2 regions of the Allobosea sp. GW822-FHT03F07 genome follow, and region 2 is predicted to be linked to the other one. Evidence: predicted binding sites of a transcription regulator. Region 2 holds the regulator's gene; the other holds the start of a gene.
What was found. Region 2 encodes LexA, which represses DNA repair genes until DNA is damaged. Its sites were predicted from a motif close to TGTTCNNNNTGTGTTCNG; they were not measured.
Positions count from the first base shown of each region.

Region 1: recA (recombinase RecA) is a predicted target of LexA. The motif match lies at 1,867-1,884, and genes of this name have one in related genera.

Region 1 covers NZ_JBXAND010000001.1:1,548,699-1,552,105, reverse strand. The annotation lists gene AC1RMY_RS07415 (hypothetical protein) at 1-361, shown strand, start outside; gene AC1RMY_RS07410 (MFS transporter) at 364-1,680, opposite strand; gene recA (recombinase RecA) at 1,970-3,055, shown strand; gene alaS (alanine--tRNA ligase) at 3,381-3,407, shown strand, end outside.
Region 2 covers NZ_JBXAND010000002.1:348,118-351,524, forward strand. The annotation lists gene AC1RMY_RS10215 (molybdopterin molybdotransferase MoeA) at 1-1,039, shown strand, start outside; gene lexA (transcriptional repressor LexA) at 1,151-1,888, shown strand; gene AC1RMY_RS10225 (ComEC/Rec2 family competence protein) at 1,882-3,407, opposite strand, start outside.

The DNA of each region.
Region 1 (3,407 bases), on a different contig from region 2:
GATCGAGAACATCGGCACGCCGGCCGCGCCCGCGCTCGCTGGCGTGGTCGAGCTCCTGGCCGCCGCCGCGCTCGGCCAGATCTGCTACTGGTATCGCCTGCGCAATGTCCCGGTGCCGTCGGGCTACCGGAACGTCCCGCTCGGGCATCTGCTCGGCTTTTCCAGCCGGCTCGGCTTCATCTTCGGCGGTGCGCTGTATTCGCTCTACTTCCTGCGCCACGCGCCGGAACTCGCCCTCGCCCCGCCCGACATCGCCTGGCGAGGCGGATTGCTGATCGCGATCCTGTTCTCGCTCTATTGCTACACGCTCGAACTCGAACGGCTCGGCGGCGCCCTGCAGATGCCGCCGAAGCTCGGGTGACCTCACTGCGCCGGCACGACCTGGGCCGGGCCAGCCCGCTCCTCCACCGGCCGGCCCATCGCCAGCAGCGCGACGATCGTCAGCAGCGCGGCGGCCGTCATGTAGTAGCCGACAAAGCTGAGACTGTAGGTGCTCGCCAGCCAGGTCGCGATGAAGGGCGCGAGCGACGCCCCGACGATGCTGCCGAGATTGAAGGTCAGCGACGCGCCGGTATAGCGCACCGCGGTCGGGAAGATCTCGGCCAGCGCCGTGCCGATCGGACCATAGGTAAAGCCCATCAGCGCAAAGCCGAGCACCGAGAACAGCAGCACGCTCGGAATGCTTCCCGCGACGAAGAGCGGACCGACCAGGAAGCCGAACAGCGCGATGCCGAGCGAGGTGCCGATCAGCGCACGCCGCCGGCCGACGCGATCGGCGATCACGGCCGAGACCGGGATCATCAGCCCGAAGAAGACGACGCCGGCCATCTGCACGGGCAGGAACTGGTTGCGGCTGTAGCCCAGCCGAGTCGTGGCCCAGCTCAGCGAGAACACCGTCATGATGTAGAACAGCACGAAGGTCGCCAGCGCCGCGAAGGTGCCGATCAGCAGCGGCAGCTTGTGCTGCGCGAAGATGCTCGCCAGCGGCACCTTCACGCGCTCCTGCTTGTCCATCGCCTTCTTGAATGCCGGCGTTTCGCTGATCTTCAGCCGCATCCACAGACCGATGAAGACGAGCAGCGCGCTGGCGATGAAGGGAATGCGCCAGCCGAAGGAAAAGAACTGCTCGTCGCTCAGCACATCGCCGAGCAGGAGGAAGCTCCCCGTCGCCATGATGAAGCCGATCGGCGCGCCGAGCTGCGGGAACATCCCATACCAGGCTTCCTTGCCGGGCGGCGCATTCTCGGTGGCGAGCAGCACCGCCCCGCCCCATTCGCCGCCGAGGCCCAGCCCCTGACCGAGCCGGCACAGCGCCAGCAGCAGCGGCGCGGCAATGCCGACATGCGCATAAGTAGGCAACAACCCGATCGCGACCGTGGACAGCCCCATCGTCATCAGCGCGGCGACCAGCGTCGCCTTGCGCCCGACGCGGTCGCCGAAATGGCCGAACAGCGCCGCCCCGACCGGCCGCGCGAAGAAGGCGATGGCGAAGGTCACGAAAGAGGACAGCATCGCCGAGGTCGGATCGCTCGCCGGGAAGAACAGCTTTGGGAACACGATCACCGCCGCCGTCGCGTAGATGTAGAAGTCGAAGAACTCGATCGTGGTGCCGATCAGGCTGGCGAACAGCACCCGGCGCGGCGAATTGGCCGGCGCGGCGGACGAGGATGGGGAGGACACGGTGGAAACTTTCGCAAAACCAAATGGAGAAGCCGCGCAATTAACAGAATGTGGAACGGCGCACTAACGACATGAAGCCAAGCCGACATGCGCCACAAGCATGATCGAACGCGACCATTTTCACTCAGAGGCGCCACGCGCATGAAGAGGAGCCCTCCTGACATCTCCTGTCAGGGCACCGCAAACGAGAACAGAAAAAGAACTTGCGAATGGGAACAAACCATGACCAATCTTGCTCACCGGCGCAGATTGTGATGTCCCCGCGCCCCTGCCATAAGGAGCCGAAGTCGTGAGTCAGGCGAATCTCAAGCTGGTGGAAGGTTCCTCGATGGACAAGGCCAAGGCGCTGGATGCGGCGCTCTCGCAGATCGAGCGCGCCTTCGGCAAGGGCTCGATCATGCGGCTGGGCAAGAACCAGCAGGCGATCGAGATCGAGACGATTTCGACCGGCTCGCTCGGTCTCGACATCGCGCTCGGCGTCGGCGGCCTGCCGCGCGGCCGCGTCATCGAGATCTACGGCCCTGAATCCTCCGGCAAGACCACGCTCGCGCTCCACACCATCGCCGAAGCCCAGAAGAAGGGCGGCGTCTGCGCCTTCGTCGATGCCGAGCATGCGCTCGATCCGGTCTATGCCCGCAAGCTCGGCGTCAATCTCGACGATCTCCTGATCTCGCAGCCCGATACCGGCGAGCAGGCGCTTGAGATTACCGACACACTGGTCCGCTCCGGCGCGATCGACGTGCTGGTGGTCGACTCGGTCGCGGCGCTGACGCCGCGCGCCGAGATCGAGGGCGAGATGGGCGACGTCCAGCCCGGCCTCCAGGCCCGGCTGATGAGCCAGGCCCTGCGCAAGCTGACCGCCTCGATCTCGCGCTCGAACTGCATGGTCATCTTCATCAACCAGATCCGAATGAAGATCGGCGTGATGTACGGCTCGCCCGAGACGACGACCGGCGGCAACGCCCTGAAATTCTACGCCTCCGTGCGCCTCGACATCCGCCGCGTCTCGACGCTGAAGGAGCGCGACGAGGCCACCGGCAACCAGGTCCGCGTCAAGGTCGTCAAGAACAAGGTCGCGCCGCCCTTCAAGCAGGTCGAGTTCGACATCATGTTCGGCGAGGGCATCTCCAAGGTCGGCGAACTCGTCGATCTCGGCGTCAAGGCCGGCATGGTCGAGAAGTCCGGCGCCTGGTTCTCCTTCGACAGCCAGCGCCTCGGCCAGGGCCGCGAGAACGCCAAGGCCTTCCTCAGGGCCAATCCGGAGATCGCCGCCAAGATCGAGGCGACGATCCGGCAGAATTCCGGCCTCGTGGCCGACCGCATCCTCGACCAGGCGACGCCGACCGATGACGATCTCGACGAGGGCGAGGCCTGAGCCTTAGCCCCGACGGCGATCACATCCTCGCCGTCATTCCGGGCGAGCGAAGCGAAGACCCGGAATCCATCGTAGAGCGCGTCTCCCTTCGATGGATTCCGGAGCGGCGCCGCTTCGCGGCTTGTCCGGAATGACCGTGCGATCCGCTGGAATGACTGCACGATCTCCGGCACCAGCGCGATGGGGCGGCTTTCGAGCCGCCCTTCTGCATGTCGCCGCTGGCTCATGGCACCGGCTTTCTGGACAGGCGCAAGCGGCCTGACTAGAAGCGATCTTTCCCGCCGGACGAGCCGGCCTCTTGCCCAGTACCAGAGCGCAAACAGCGATGAGCGGCGTCAACGATATCCGGTCG
Region 2 (3,407 bases):
CGCGCGAGCCGAAGATCTCGCACCCGGCAGCGACCTGCGCGTCATCGGCGAATCCGCCGCGGGGCGCTCCTTCGCGGGCGTGGTCGGACGAGGTGAGGCGGTGCGGATCTTCACCGGCGCGCCGATCCCGGACGGCGCCGATACGATCCTGATCCAGGAGAATGCCGACGGCATCGGCTCGGCGACGATCCGCGTCCGCGAGGGTGCGCCGAAGGGCAAGTTCGTGCGCCCGGCCGGGCTCGACTTCACGACCGGAGACGTTCTGCTACCGGCGGGCCGCCGGCTCGACAGCGCGGCGCTCGGCCTCGCCGCCGCCGCCGGGCACCCGAACCTGCCCGTTCGCCGCAAGCCGCTGGTCGCGATCCTCGCGACGGGCGACGAACTGGTCCTGCCGGGCGAAACCGTGGGCCCCGACCAGATCGTCGCCTCCAACAGCTTCTCGCTCGCCGCGATCGTCGAGCAGGCCGGCGCGAGCGCGCTCGATCTCGGCATCGCCCGCGACAACCATCCCGATCTCGCCGCGCGGATCGGACGCGCGCAGGAAGCCGGCGCGGATGTGCTGATCACGCTCGGCGGCGCCTCGGTCGGCGCGCACGACCTCGTCCAGGAGGCGCTGAAACGGGCCGGGATGGCGCTCGGCTTCTGGAAGATCGCGATGCGGCCGGGCAAGCCGATGATGACCGGGCGGCTCGGCCAGATGGTCGCGGTCGGGCTGCCGGGCAACCCGGTCTCGTCGATCGTCTGCGGCCATCTCTTCGTCGTGCCCCTGATCGAGGCGCTGCTCGGCATGCCCGAGCCCGAGCGGGACCGCAGCGAGCCCGGCATCCTCGGCCGCGACATGCCGGCCAATGACGAGCGCGAGGATTATCTGCGCTCCGACCTCGCGCTGACCGAGGCCGGTTGGCAGGCGACCCCGTTCGACCGGCAGGATTCCTCCATGCTCGGCCTGCTGGCCCGGGCGCAGGCGCTGGCGATCCGCCCCGCCTTCGCCGAGCCGGCAAAGAAAGGCGATCCCTGCCGGATCATCCGCCTGCGCTGAGTTGACCTTGGGCGAGCACCTGCTTGCGGAACACAACACGAACGGGTATGGTGTTCGTGATTTGTTTCGAATCTGCGCCAAGAGCAGATCATCATCGCGCCGGCGGGGACCATGCTGACACGCAAACAGGCCGAACTGCTTCGCTTCATCCATGAACGCCTGCGTGAAAGCGGCGTGCCTCCCTCTTTCGACGAGATGAAGGACGCGCTCGACCTGCGGTCCAAATCCGGCATCCACCGCCTTATCATGGCGCTGGAGGAGCGCGGCTTCATCCGCCGCCTGCCGAACCGGGCGCGGGCGCTGGAGGTCATCAAGCTGCCGGAGGGCAGCGGAGCCGGCGGGCAACCGCGCGGGCGCTTCAATCCATCGGTGGTCCAGGGCGGGCTCGGCAAGGATGGCGCGCCCGGCAAAGAAGGCGTTCTCGGCAAGCCGCGGCCGGTGGAGGGCGCCTCGGATGATGGGCGCGGCACGATTTCGATCCCTGTGATGGGCCGCATAGCCGCAGGCACGCCGATCTCGGCAATCCAGAGCCGCAGCCACAGCGTCGCGTTGCCTGCCGACATGCTGGGCGGCGGCGAGCATTTCGCGCTCGAGGTTCGCGGCGACTCGATGGTGGATGCCGGCATCCTCGACGGCGATACCGTCGTTATCCGCAAGCAGGACACCGCCAATACCGGCGACATCATCGTCGCGCTGATCGACGACGAGGAGGCGACGCTGAAGCGGCTGCGCAAGCGTGGATCCTCGATCGCGCTGGAAGCGGCCAATCCGGCCTATGAGACACGCGTGCTCGGCCCGGACCGGGTCAAGATCCAGGGCCGGCTGGTTAACCTGATGCGGCGCTACTGAAGTCGCTCAGGCTCGGCGGCGTCGTCCGCCGACGGCGGAACGGCAATACCTGCTGGGTCAGGTCTGGCCGATGTCGGCTGCGTGGCTGCGGCCTTGCGGTTCCAGGGACGCTCGCTCCCGGCCTGCTCGGAAGCGTGGCTGCGCCAATCCCCGCCCCGGCGAACGAGCGCCGTCGCTCCGTCCCGGATCAAGGCCGTGCGGTCGATCAGCTTCGCGGCGCAGGGGGCGGTCCAGGGGATCGGCGTGACGACGAGGTCGGCGCGACGGCAATCCTCGATGATGGCGAGCCTGTCGCGGGCATAGGCAATGCTGCGGCCGTCCTTCGTCAGGATGACACAGCCCTGCGGGTCGCAGGCCGCGCCCTGCCGCAGAGCGGCATCGTCGGGGTTACGGCCGTCGCCATCGGCGGTCAGCCATTGCTGCAGGACGAAGCGGCTGGGCTTGCCGGCGACGATCAGCAGGTCGTCCTTGCCGCGCACGGCGATGCCGGAGCCGTCGCGCTCGATCAGGATTTCGGGGCGCCCGGGCTTCGCCGCGACGGCGACGCCCGCGACGAGCGGCAGGATCGCGAGCAGCCGCAACTTCGTCGTCCAGAGCGCGATCCAGAGCAGCGATGCCGCAAAGCAGGCCAGCGCGGCGGGTCCGAAGGCGGCGATGACGAGCGTGGAATGCTCGATGGTCGCGACCCAATGCGCGAGCTTGAGCACGACCTCGGAGGCCGCACCCATCAGCCACCAGGCCGGCGCATCGAGCCCGAACGGATAGGCGAGCACGCCGAAGACCGCTGCCGGCATCACACAGAGCGAGACGAAGGGCAGCGCCAGCGCGTTACCGAGCAGGCCGAAGGGATTGAAGGTCTGGAAGTGATAAGCGCCGAAGGGCGCGGTCGCAGCCGTCGCCAGCAGCGTCGTGACGACGATGCCGGTCGCGGCGATCCAGAGCGGCCGCACGGGCCAGGGCAGCGTGGGAGGCGGCTGCGGCCGGTCGCGATTCTCCCAGCGCTCGGCGAAGGCGATCAGGGCGGCGACGGCACCGAAGGACATCTGGAAGCTCGGCCCGAGCAGCGCCTCCGGCTCGCGCAGCAGCACGATGATCGCGGCCAGCGCGAGGTTGCGCATGCTGAGCGCCGGCCGGTCGACCAGGATCGCGCCGAGCATGACAAGCGTCATGATCAGCGAGCGGACCGTCGCGACCTCCGCGCCCGAGAAGACGCAGTAGGCGATGGCGCCGATCATCGCCGCGACGGCGGCCATCTTCTTGACGGGCCAGCGCAGGGCGAGCGTCTGCGAGAGGGCCAGGAGCGCCCGGACCAGCCAGAAGATCGTGCCGGCGGCGAGCACCATGTGGAGGCCCGAGATCGAGACGATGTGATAGATGCCCGCGGCACGAAGATCGGTGTTCGTCGTCTCCGTGATCAGGCCGCGCTTGCCAGTAACGAGCGCCGCCGCCATCGCGCCGGCCTGGCCGCCGGCGATCTCGGCGATGCGCCGCGTCAATGCGTTGCGAGCCCGGTCGATCG